2 regions of the Variovorax sp. GrIS 2.14 genome follow, and region 1 is predicted to be linked to the other one. Evidence: predicted binding sites of a transcription regulator. Region 1 holds the regulator's gene; the other holds the start of a gene.
What was found. Region 1 encodes LexA, which represses DNA repair genes until DNA is damaged. Its sites were predicted from a motif close to ACTGTATNNNNATACAGT; they were not measured.
Positions count from the first base shown of each region.

Region 2: a site for LexA is predicted at 4,016-4,033, ahead of imuA (translesion DNA synthesis-associated protein ImuA). Genes of this name have one in related genera too.

Region 1 is NZ_JBJXIA010000006.1:41,046-46,987, forward strand. It holds gene lpxK (tetraacyldisaccharide 4'-kinase) at 1-56, shown strand, start outside; gene RCH10_RS11905 (Trm112 family protein) at 37-219, shown strand; gene kdsB (3-deoxy-manno-octulosonate cytidylyltransferase) at 288-1,088, shown strand; gene adk (adenylate kinase) at 1,238-1,894, shown strand; gene RCH10_RS11920 (asparaginase) at 1,972-2,991, opposite strand; gene lexA (transcriptional repressor LexA) at 3,064-3,738, shown strand; gene RCH10_RS11930 (hypothetical protein) at 3,879-4,244, shown strand; gene RCH10_RS11935 (D-2-hydroxyacid dehydrogenase family protein) at 4,328-5,335, shown strand; gene RCH10_RS11940 (MFS transporter) at 5,344-5,942, shown strand, end outside.
Region 2 is NZ_JBJXIA010000015.1:54,605-60,546, reverse strand. It holds gene RCH10_RS21035 (error-prone DNA polymerase) at 1-1,832, opposite strand, end outside; gene RCH10_RS21030 (DNA polymerase Y family protein) at 1,825-3,231, opposite strand; gene imuA (translesion DNA synthesis-associated protein ImuA) at 3,200-4,003, opposite strand; gene RCH10_RS21020 (alpha/beta fold hydrolase) at 4,200-5,069, opposite strand; gene RCH10_RS21015 (cytochrome b) at 5,066-5,626, opposite strand; gene RCH10_RS21010 (glycosyltransferase family 2 protein) at 5,740-5,942, shown strand, end outside.

The sequences.
Region 1 (5,942 bases):
TCTTCGCGGCGCTCGATGCAAAGCTATCATCAGCCGATGGATACCAAGCTGCTTGAACTGCTCGTTTGCCCCGTGACCAAGGGCCCGCTGACATGGAACGCCGACAAGCAGGAGCTTTCGTCGCGCAGCGCGCGTCTGGCCTACCCGGTGCGCGACGGGATTCCCGTGCTGCTCGAAGACGAAGCCAGAACCTTGTCGGATGAAGAGCTTGGGCTTTGACTCAGCCGGCCGGTCACTCGTCTCTTGAGCCCGTTATTGCGCCGGTGATTGAGCACTTTGCTGAGCCGGTGCCCGCGCCAACGGCCAACGCCGCTTTCATAGTCTTGATCCCGGCACGCCTTGCCTCCAGCCGCCTGCCAGACAAACCTCTGGCGGACATCGCCGGTTTGCCGATGGTCGTGCGGGTGGCGCAGCGAGCGCGATCGTCGCGCGCCGATCGCGTGGTGGTCGCAGCCGATCATCCGAGCATCGTGGCCGCCTGCGAAGCCCACGGCATCCTCGCGCTGCTGACCAGCGCCGACCACCCCAGCGGAAGCGACCGGCTGGCCGAGGCTTGCATTCAACTCGGGCTCGCAGACGACGCGATCGTGGTCAACGTGCAAGGCGACGAGCCGCTGATCGATCCATCGTTGATCGATGCGGTGGCAGAGACGCTCGCCGCCAACCCTGATGCGCCGATGAGCACTGCGGTGCACGCGATTGATGACCCTGCAGATTTCGTGAATCCCAATGTCGTGAAAGCGGTGCTCGACGCCAAAGGGTTTGCGATGTACTTCAGCCGCGCGCCGATTCCTTGGTGGAGAGACGGCGCCGGCCAGGGCGGCCAAAATAGCAAGGTCACCACCCCCGCGATGCCGACGCCACCGCCTTTGCGGCACATCGGCATCTATGGCTACCGGGCCGGTTTCGTGAAACGCTTTCCAAACCTGCCTCCAGCGCCGATCGAGGCCATCGAGGCACTCGAACAACTGCGCGTTCTGTGGCACGGACACCGGATCGCCGTTCATGTCTCGCAGCAGGCGCCGGGTCCCGGCGTCGATACGCTTGAAGACTTGCAGCGCGTACGCGCGATCTTTGAAAAAGCCTGATCGCGACCGCAACTGCAAGCGGGATTTGCCGGCATTTCAGCACGAAGTCGCATGCTATCCTCGACCCGACTCCGCCCGGCATTGCCCCGTAGATCGACGCCTCGGCAGGCTTGGCGCGACACAAATTCCAAGAACCTTCCGAGGACACCATGAGACTGATTTTGTTGGGCGCCCCCGGGGCAGGCAAAGGCACGCAAGCCGCCTTCCTCTGCCAGAAGTACGCCATTCCGCAAATCTCGACCGGCGACATGCTGCGGGCTGCCGTCAAGGCCGGCACGCCGCTCGGTTTGCAGGCCAAGGCGGTCATGGCTTCGGGTGCGTTGGTGAGCGACGACCTCATCATCAATTTGGTAAAGGAGCGGCTGGCATTGCCCGACTGCGCCAACGGCTTTTTGTTCGACGGCTTCCCGCGCACCATTCCGCAAGCAGATTCGATGCGTGCAGCGGGCGTAAAGCTCGACTACGTCCTTGAAATCGACGTGCCTTTCTCGGACATCATCGATCGCATGAGCGGTCGCCGATCGCACCCGGCCTCAGGCCGTACCTACCACGTCAAGTTCAACCCGCCGAAGCGCGTTGGGCACGACGACGTCACGGGCGACGAACTCATCCAGCGCGAAGACGACAAGGAAGAAACCGTCCGCAAGCGGCTCGACGTCTACAGCGAGCAAACGCGACCGCTGGTCGACTATTACGCGACTTGGGCCAAGTCTGATCCGACGGCAGCGCCAAAATACCGCGCCATCAGTGGCGTGGGCTCGGTTGACGAAATCACGCAACGCGCGCTGACGGCTTTGAGCAGCTGAGGTAGCCTTCGAGGCGAACGAAGAAGTCGCTGCGGCGGCTTTTTTTGCGCCTTTGATGGGTTGAGCCCCAGGCCACCTCAAGCCGAAACAGGTGGCGAAGCCAACATCAACTCAAGCATCAACGCGATGCGCGCTTTGACCGGGGACAAGCCGCCGGCGTCGGGCCACGTGTCGTCACCGCGCGGCAGGATGCGGCCGTTGACGCAGCGTGTTGCACGTCGAACTTCGATGCCGGCCGCGTGCGCTCGAGCCGCGGCCGCTTCGATCGCGTGGTGCAGCGTGCCGTTGCCCGTCGCAGCGAGGATGAGGCCGCGGACCGGACCGGCCGCATCCTCCGCGCCATGCGCCATCAGCGCATCGATGACTGCACCGGTCGCACCCGCGTGGCTCATGATGATCTCCACGCGCGGCCATTCGACGTCCGTGCTGATCACTTTGAGTTTGACTGCTGCGTCGAGGCCGGCAGTACCGACCTTGGCGTCAGGGGCGCCCGGCCAGTCACGGAGGCGGCGCACCGCCCCTTCTTCCACATAGCCAAGCGGCCCGGCGTCCCCGGACGCGAAGGCATCGAGCCGGTAGGTGTGTACCTTCTGGACATCGATGGCGCTGTGAATGGTGCCTGCACACACCACGGTCACGCCGCGGGCGCCCGCGGTCGCTGCTACGGCAATCGCATCGCGCACATTTTGCGGACCATCGGGCGCGAGTGCGGAGGCCGGGCGCATAGCGCAAGTCAGCGCCACGGGCTTCTCCGCAGGCAACACAGAGTGCAAAAAAAACGCTGTCTCTTCGAGCGTGTCGGTGCCGTGCGTGATGACGATGCCGATCACGTCGGGCACGTTCGACCAATGCATGCATCGTTGCGCCAGCTTGTGCCACACATCGAAGCTCATGTCCTTGCTGTCGAGCTGCGCGACCTGTTCGGCAACTAGCGTCACGCCAGATGGCGCTCCAATCCCAGCGAGCAGAGCTGCGACGCCCACCTCGCCCGCGGTGTAGCCGAGGTTGTCCCCAGCGGATGCCGCACGGCCGGCGATCGTGCCCCCGGTGCCCAGCACCACAAGGCGACGCACTTCCGATCCCTCTGACTTCATCATGGCTTGCAAACTTTGAAAAACTGTTTAAAAATACAGCTACTGGACATTCAACCAGTGCCGCAAGGAGTTCCCATGCAATTCGCAGTGAAGCTTACCGCCCGCCAGCAACAAATTCTGGACCTTATCCAGAGCGCCATCGCGAGCACTGGTGCGCCGCCCACCCGTGCAGAAATCGCAACCGAACTCGGCTTCAAATCGGCCAATGCGGCAGAAGAGCACTTACAGGCCTTGGCACGCAAGGGCGTCATCGACCTCATCAGTGGCACGTCGCGCGGCATCCGGCTTCGGGGCGATGCGCTCCGTTCGCTCAACGAGTCGCGCAACAACCAGTTTTCGCTTTCACTGCCGGGCATGGCTCAACTGGCGCTGCCGCTGATTGGTCGCGTAGCCGCCGGTTCGCCCATCCTCGCGCAAGAGCATGTCGATCGAACCTACTACGTCGAGAACACGCTGTTCCAGCGGCAGCCCGACTATTTGCTCAAGGTCCGCGGCATGTCGATGCGCGACGCGGGGATCATGGATGGCGACCTGCTGGCTGTGCAGTCCACCAAGGAGGCGCGTAACGGGCAGATAGTGGTGGCGCGACTGGGCGATGAAGTGACCGTCAAACGTTTGCGCCGCAACAAGCAAGTCATCGAGCTACACGCCGAGAATCCAGATTATCCAACCATCATCGTGCAGCCTGGCGAACCTTTCGAGATCGAAGGGCTCGCCGTTGGCCTCATCCGCAACACGATGCTGATGTGAGGTAGTACCTTTCTTACGCGCATTCAGCGCGCAAAAACCGGCTGCGACAGGTGGCGGGCGTATGGCGAAGAGCCATCACCCTGGCACAGCCGTTCAAGCAATCCTGCCTGTGTTCAACCTCTGACCTATTTGGAGATCGCATGGGACTCGCTTCGCTTACTTTTTCAGACCTCTTCGCCGACCTATGGATGCCGATGCAGTTGCTGGCCGATCGCTGGTTGCCCAATAGAGGGCTCGCCGCATCGCCGCGCAGAAACGCGACCGGCTTGCGCTATGTCGCGGTCAGGCCGTCATGTGGTTCGCGGGCGGCGGAGCCGGGTTGCGCAAGCGCCGTTTCGCCGTCGCGTCCGCTGCGCGTGGTGCGTGTCGTTGACCCGCAGGAGCCCGGTCGTCGCACGGGCCGCGTGGTGATTTCGGGTCGCATAGCGGACGTGTGCGCCGAACTAGATCGACTGGCCGCACTCGAGGCTGCCGAGACAGTCGACGGTCGCCATCGACTTCACTGACGAACATTTCGTTGCCGCCTTACGTGGCGACAACGACGTCGACTGCCTGTTAAGGCCGATGACGCGAGGCACAATGGCACGTCATGAACATTGTGATCCTCGACGACTACCAGGACGCGGTGCGCAAGCTGCGCTGCGCCGCCAAACTCGACGCCTACGCAGCCAAGGTTTATACGAACACCGTCAAAGGCATCGGACAACTTTCGGTGCGCTTGAAAGACGCCGATGTGATCGTGCTCATTCGCGAGCGGACGCAGATATCGCGGCAGCTGGTCGAGAAGCTTCCCAAGCTCAAACTGATTTCGCAGACCGGCCGCGTCGGCAGTCACATTGACGTCACCGCGTGCAGCGAGCAAGGTATTGCGGTGGCAGAAGGTTCCGGCTCGCCACTGGCCCCGGCCGAGCTGACGTGGGCGCTCATCATGTCGGCGATGCGCCGTCTGCCGCAGTACATCAGCAATCTGAAGCACGGCGCGTGGCAGCAGTCAGGCCTTAAATCGGCGTCGATGCCGGCCAATTTCGGCCTCGGCTCGGTGCTGAAGGGCAAGACGCTCGGCATATGGGGCTACGGCCGTATCGGTCAACTGGTCGCGCGCTACGGCCAGGCATTTGGTATGCAGGTGGTGATCTGGGGCCGTGAGGCCAGCTGCGCCAAGGCGCGCTCCGATGGCTTTCAGGTCGCGCCGAGCCGAGAGGCCTTCTTCATGGCCGCAGACGTGCTGTCGGTCCACCTACGGCTCAACGAAGAGACGCGCGGTGCCGTCAAGCTGGAGGACTTGTCTCGCATGAAGCCGACCGCCCTCTTCGTCAACACCTCACGCGCTGAACTGGTCGAGCCCGACGCCTTGCTGGCTGCGCTCAATCGCGGCCGTCCCGGGCTTGCCGCTATCGACGTTTTCGAAAGCGAGCCACCGCTGCAAGGACATGCTCTGCTGCGGCTCGAGAATTGCATCTGCACGCCGCACATCGGATATGTCGAGCAAGACAGCTACGAGCTCTATTTCGGTCAGGCTTTCGACAACGTTGTGAGCTTTATCAAGGGCAACCCGACCAACATCGTCAACCCGGGCGCGCTGCAGGTTCGACGTTGACATCGGCGGTGCGCCCGCCGCTCCCAGGCGCGCTATGGGCTCTGCTTGCCGGTAACTTCGTCATCGGCACCGGGGTCATGGTGGTGCCCGGCACGCTCAACGAGATCAGCGCGTCGCTGGCGGTTAGCGCAGCGACGGCCGGGCAGCTCATCACGGTGGCGGCCATCGTGATGTGCCTTGGCGCACCGCTGCTGGCAGCCGTGTTCGCCGGGTGGGACCGCCGCGTGCTCCTCGCCTGCACCATGCTCTGGTATGCGGCTGGCCATGCCGTCGGCGCGCTGACGAGCGACTTTGGTGGTTTGCTGCTGGTGCGCACACTGACGGTGATCGCGCCTGCGATTTTCACTGCGCAGTCGGCTGCCTGCGCTGGCCTGCTCGTACAGCCCGAGCAGCGCGGCAGGGCCGTCACCTTCGTTTTTCTCGGCTGGTCGATGGCGTCCGTGCTGGGCCTTCCCATCGGCGCGCTCATTGGAGGTCACTTCGGCTGGCGCAGCGCCTTCATGGTCATCTCGGCGCTCTCGGTTGCAAGCGCGATCGGCATCTGGTTCACTCTGCCGGCCCACATTCATCCGGCCGCCTTGTCACGCGCAGCCTGGGGGCGCGTCTT
Region 2 (5,942 bases), on a different contig from region 1:
CGCCGGATGGCACTCAGCATGCCAAGCGCCAGCACGTCGACCTTGAGCATGCCCATGGCTTCGAGATCGTCTTTTTCCCACTGGATGATCGAGCGGTCTTTCATGGACGCCTTCTCGACCGGCACCAGCCGGGTGAGCTTGGTGTGGGTCAGCACGAAGCCGCCGACGTGCTGGCTCAGGTGGCGCGGAAAACCCTTGAGTTCATTCGTGAGCTCGAGCCATTGCGCCAGCTTGCGCGGCGGCTCGCGCACGCCCGAGCGCTCCATCGCCTGGGCCAGATGCTGGTCGAGGATGGTGGTGTCGAACCAGTAATGGTCCTTGGCGAATTCGTCGACCAGCCGCTCGTCGACACCCATCGCCTTGCCGACATCACGCAAGGCGCTGCGGGAGCGATAGCAGATCACCACCGCGGCGATGGCGGCACGCTCGCGGCCGTATTTGTCGTAGATGTACTGGATGACTTCTTCGCGCCGCTGGTGCTCGAAGTCGACGTCGATGTCGGGCGGCTCGTTGCGCTCGCGGCTCAAGAAACGCTCGAACAACAGATGGCCGACCATCGGGTTGATGGCGGTGACGCCCAGGCAATAACACACCGCCGAGTTGGCAGATGAGCCGCGACCCTGGCACAGTATTTTTTGTTCGTTGGCAAAGCGGACGATGTCTTCCACGGTGAGAAAGAACATCTCGTATCGCTTCTCCTCGATGAGTGCGAGTTCGTGCTCGATCTGCTTTTTCACCGACGCGGGAACGCCCTGCGGATAGCGTCCTGCCGCGCCTTCCCAAGTTTTGCGCGCGAGCGTTTGCGCCGGCGTCTCGCCGTTGCCGAGCAGCTCCAGCGGGTACGCGTAGTGCTTCTTGATTTCGTCCGGGTCGAAGCGGCAGCGGTCCATCACCACCAGCGTGTTGGCCAGTAATTCCGGCGGGTACAAGTCGACCAGCCGCAAGCGTGGGCGCAGATGCCGCTCGGCATTGGACTGCAGCGCGAAGCCGCATTCGGCCACGCTCCTGCCCTCGCGGATTGCAGTGACCACATCGTGCAGTGGCTTGCGCGACCGCTTGTGCATGTGCACGTCGCCAGCCGCGACCAACGGTACGCCGGTGGCTTGGCTGACCTGCTCGAGCGTGAGCAGCCACAGGTCGTCGTCCATCTCGTTGAGCAGTTCGACGGCGATCCAGAGGTGGTCGCCGAACAAGGTTTGGGCGTGCGCGACGTCGGCCGATAAAGCGTCGACGTCGACCGTGCGATGCGGCGCAAGAAGGATTTCGCAGTGCTGCAGCGATGCGACCTCGCTTTCGGTCTTTTTTTCGTGGCCGACCTGAACTTCATCGCTGCCGCCCCCCGGCCATGTCACACGGTATTCGCCTTTGGGCGCGCTGGTGGTACGCGCTGCGGTGATGAATTCGCAGAGATTGCCCCAGCCTTCGAGGTCATGCGCAATCGCCACCAGCTTGAAACGGTCGAAGCCGAACTCGCTGCCGAAGAGCAGCCGGAAATCGGGGTTGCGCGTGAGCGGTGGTTCGTCGGCGTGCTCATGCTCGTAGTCGTCCAGCGCCTGCGGATGGTCGCGCAGGGCGACATGCGCCCGCACGATGCCGGCGACCGAGCATTCGTCGGTAATCGCCAGCGCCTTGTAGCCCAGGTGATAGGCCTGGGTGACCAGCTCTTCCGGTCGGGAGGCACCGCGCTGAAAGCTGAAGTTGGTGAGGCAATGCAGCTCGGCGTAGTCGGGCAGCGTTGGTAACGTAGATAACTCTGGCGGCTGTTTCGGTGGCAGTGGATGCAGCTTGGCCGGACGGCGCGCCATCAACTGTTTGTCGCTGAGTTCAGGCATAGATCCCCTGCAGGAACCAGCGCGTTTCATTCGTTCCGCGCAAGGCGGAAGTTCGCTCGCGATAAACCCAGACCAGACCGGCCTCGGGGCTCTCCGCGACGTAATAATCGCGCGCCATCGGCTCGCCGCCTTCGTTATGGTCGTCGGCCCACCACCCGCCTTCGAGCCGCTGCGGACCGACCAGTCGCCGCAACCGCCCGTGGTACCAGGGATGCCCGGCGCGTATTTCGAGGCGCAGCGGCTGGCGCAGCAGCCAGGGCGGAAAGGTACTTACGCCCTCTCCCCTGGGGGGAAGGCAGGGATGGGGGCTCCCCCCGCGACGGCCCGTAGCAAGCCCCCTCCGCAACGCCGGGCCCCACGCCTGCATCGCCTCCGGTCGATGGTCCGCCAGGGCCACCGGCACCTGCACCTGCTGCGCCCCCAAGCGCGCACTCAGCCGCTCCACCAGCTCGTGCAGCTTGTCGCCCTTGCGGTTGTCTTCAGGCAGGAAGCTCGTGCTCGCGCCGGCCCAGGGCGACGTGTCGAGCGAGCGCAAGCGCAACCAGCTCGCAGGCGCACCGAGCTGGGTCAGCGCCAGCCGCTCACTCATCAGTTTGCGCAGATGCGCCATGTCTTGCGTGGGCTCGGCGGTACGCACGGTGATGCTCTGATGCGGCGGCAGGTTCACCCCGTTGAAGCGTCTCAAATCGAGCGTCCATTCGAGTTCGAGCGCCAGCACGCCGCGCTGGCGCGCGCGCAGCCAGATCTGCAGTGCCGACAACAAGCGGTTGGCCGACCACATGAGTTCATGCGCGTTCTCGGCCAGCGCCGGCAGTTCGAGCTTCTGGTCGAACACATCGGGCAAGGTAAGCCACGTGTGCTTCTCTGGGCGCAAGCCCCACGCCATGTCGAGCGTCTCACGCAGCGTCGTGCCGAAGCGCCGCGAAAGACCGCCGCGCGGCAGCGCCGCCACGTCGCCCCAGGTGCGGCAGCCCATGCGCTCCAGCACGTCGAGATGCTCGCGTGCAGCCGTGAGCGCGCCGAGCGGCAAGGCGGCCGGCACATCGACGGGCGGCTTGTGGCCGCGCGCGAACAGCCGCAGCCGTGCCAGCGCGATCAAGCCATTGGCGCCCTGCACTTTCTGGATGCGCGTGCCGGGCGCCGGGTTCCAAGCGGTCATCAGGCGCATCAACGACTGCTGCCCGCCCCAGAGCCGCTCGCAGGCCGAGACTTCGAGCAGAAGCGCTTCGTCGAGCCATGTGACACGCGGCGTGAATTGCAGCGCCCACCAGCCGAGGGTTTCGATGGAAGGAGGCGCAGCGACAGGCGTGTCGGCGGCTGGCGCGCCAGGCATCGGTGCCGTTGCAGCCACAGGTGCCCTGTCTTCTTCAGGCTGCCACCGCAACGCGATCCATTGCATGCAATTGCCCCTCCTTCCTGCGCAAGTCCAGACGGACCACGGTCGTGCCGGGATTTGCTTCTTCTTGCGCGCCTTGCAGTTCTTGCATGCGCCGCTTGCGCCGCAACTGGCTGGCCGCCAGCAACGCCGTCATGCGCTCGCTGCGGGCGGGCAAAGTCAAGGGCATTGCCAGCGGCGGGCCACGGCGCTTCAGCAAATGGACATCCATCTGCCCGCCTTCTGCCGGAACCACCTGCAGCCGCAACCGCGCCGGTGAAGCCGACTGCGCCATGGATTCAGGCCTGAAGACGAACAACAGCCCCTCATGCTGTGCCGCAGCGAGTTGCAGCCTGCGCAACTCGCCCACGCGCGCCTGCGGCAACCACGCCAGAACGCCCGCCACGTCGGCGCAACGCAAGGCCTGCTCGCAAGCCCAGAGCCGTGCGGCAGACGCCTCGCTGCGCACCCACATCAGCGCCTCGACCGGCAACCCCGCGGCGGCGAGCGCCGGGCCGAAGGGCTCGTAAGGTGCGCCGATCAATACCACCGGCCCGCCCCGCGTTTCGACCGCGCGAGACAGCACCGGCAGCAGCAGTTGCCAGACATGCGCTTCAGGTGCCGCCTGCAGCACCTCGGTCATCGCGCCGATCGGCCAGCCGCCCCCCGGCAGCTCGGCGTCGAGCGCGGGGTGGCCGGTGCCGAGCACGGGCATGTCGGCGCTGCCCAGCTCGTCACCGCGCCAGACGTTCTGGCGCGCGGACGGGGAAAAGGAATCGAAGGAAGGGAGGCCCATGATGAATCGTTAACTGTATTTTTATACAGTATTCCGAAAACCCCAACCACTTCTTTGCAACACTCTCAGGCGATCATTGCCGGCACGATGCCAGATTCACTTACTCCGCCCTGCGATCCGTGCGAACTGCAGAGGGCAAGCCCAGCAACAGCGCTGCGCGGCTGGAAGGACACGGGCCGCGTGCGCTACATCGGCATCAGTCGAAGAAGCGCAGCAGCTGACGGTTGACTTCGTCGGCGCGCTCGTACTGCGTCCAGTGACCGGCGCCATTGACCACCGCGCCCCCGCGATTCGGATGACCGGCAGTCAATCGCGCCACCAGCGGCCGCGGGTCGGCGGTGACGTCGTACTCACCCCACATCAGCAGCAAGGGACAGGTCAGCGTGTCGATCGCCGCCTGCAGCCCACCGGCCATCGACACGTCCTTGCTGCGGAATCGCGTGCCGTGGCACGACACGTCGTGGATCTCGAAAGCCAGCGGATCGTAAGCCTTGTCGTGCAGCATGAGCGCGTCGAGGTTGTGCTTCAAGGCGACACGCTCGGCTTCGCGATCGACCGGGCGGCGCCAGTTGATCATGTCCAGCGTGAGGCGCCGCAGCGACGCATGGCCGCCGCTGCCGACCAGCGCCAGCCGACGCACCGGACGCCGCGTGGCGAAGGTCGACGCCACCAGTCCGCCGAAGGAGAACCCGCCGAGGTCGACTGGCGTATCGGCGCCGATCAGCATGTCGAGCGTGCCGCCCAGCGCCGTCAGCAACGGATCGATCGGCGCCTGGCCGTCGGCCATCGGCAAAGGCTTGTCGGAGTCGAGGAAGCCCGGCATGTCGGGCAACCACAGCGTGTGTTCGGCCGACAGCGCCTCGACATTGCGGATCCAGTGCATCCAGCTGCCATGGCCGCCGTGCAACAACACCAGCGGCGGGTAGGTGATGTCGGTCTCGGTGTTGCCGAAGCGGCGCCAGTGCACGCGCACGCCTTCGTGCACCGGATCGTGGTGCGTCGACAGCGCGTCGATGCGTTCGATGAAGGCGCGGGCGCCGGCGTCGGAATCTGGCGGAAAGTTCATGGAAGCATGCGCTGGAGTTCGGGTTCTTTGTCGATGAACTGGTGCTTGAGGGCACCCGCCACGTGCAGCGCGAACAGCCCGTACAGGATGTAGCCGGCCCAGATGTGCAGCGCACCGAACTTGTCGTGCAGCATCTCCTTGGTCGCGGGCTCGATGTTCATGATCCAGCCGATGCGCGGCCAGGGCACCAGGGCGAAAAGGTGCATCGGATGGGCGGCGGCGTCTTTCCAGGCCGAGTCGTGCATCCAGCCCGACAGGGGCAGCAAGATCATCAATGCATACAGCGTGCCGTGTGCAGCGTGTGCGGCGAAGCTTTCGAGCCGACCGTAAGAAAGGGGCATCGCCGGCGGCCGGTGCGTAAAGCGCCACAGAAGCCGCAAGATCACCAGACCGAGGACCGTGATGCCGATCGACTTGTGGGTGTCGACCGCAGGTCGAACCCAGTCGTCGGGAAAGTGGTCGACCGCCAGGATCAACGCGATGTTGACCGCCATCAGCGCGGCGATGAGCCAGTGCAACAGCATGGCGGTCTTGGTGTAGCGGGCGTGTGGGAGCATCGAGGGAATTTTCAGGGCAGAACCGACTCAGCTTATGAACCGGGGCGATTGTCCCCTGCGTTAACGGCCTCTTTTCGGGCATCTTCCCGGGCACTTTTTCGAGCATCCTTTCCTTGAACGATTCCCTTCGCAGCGCGTTCGTGGCCGCATCCCCGCGGCTCACTCCGCCGCCCACGCCGCTGGTCAGCGTGCTGATCCACAGCAGCGTGCTCGTGTTGTGGATCGCCCTTTTCGCGATGGCCTTCAAGGTTGGCGGCGTGTGGGGCTGGTCGGTCGGGGTGGCGTATGTGCTGTACGACACCGTGTTGCTGCTCTT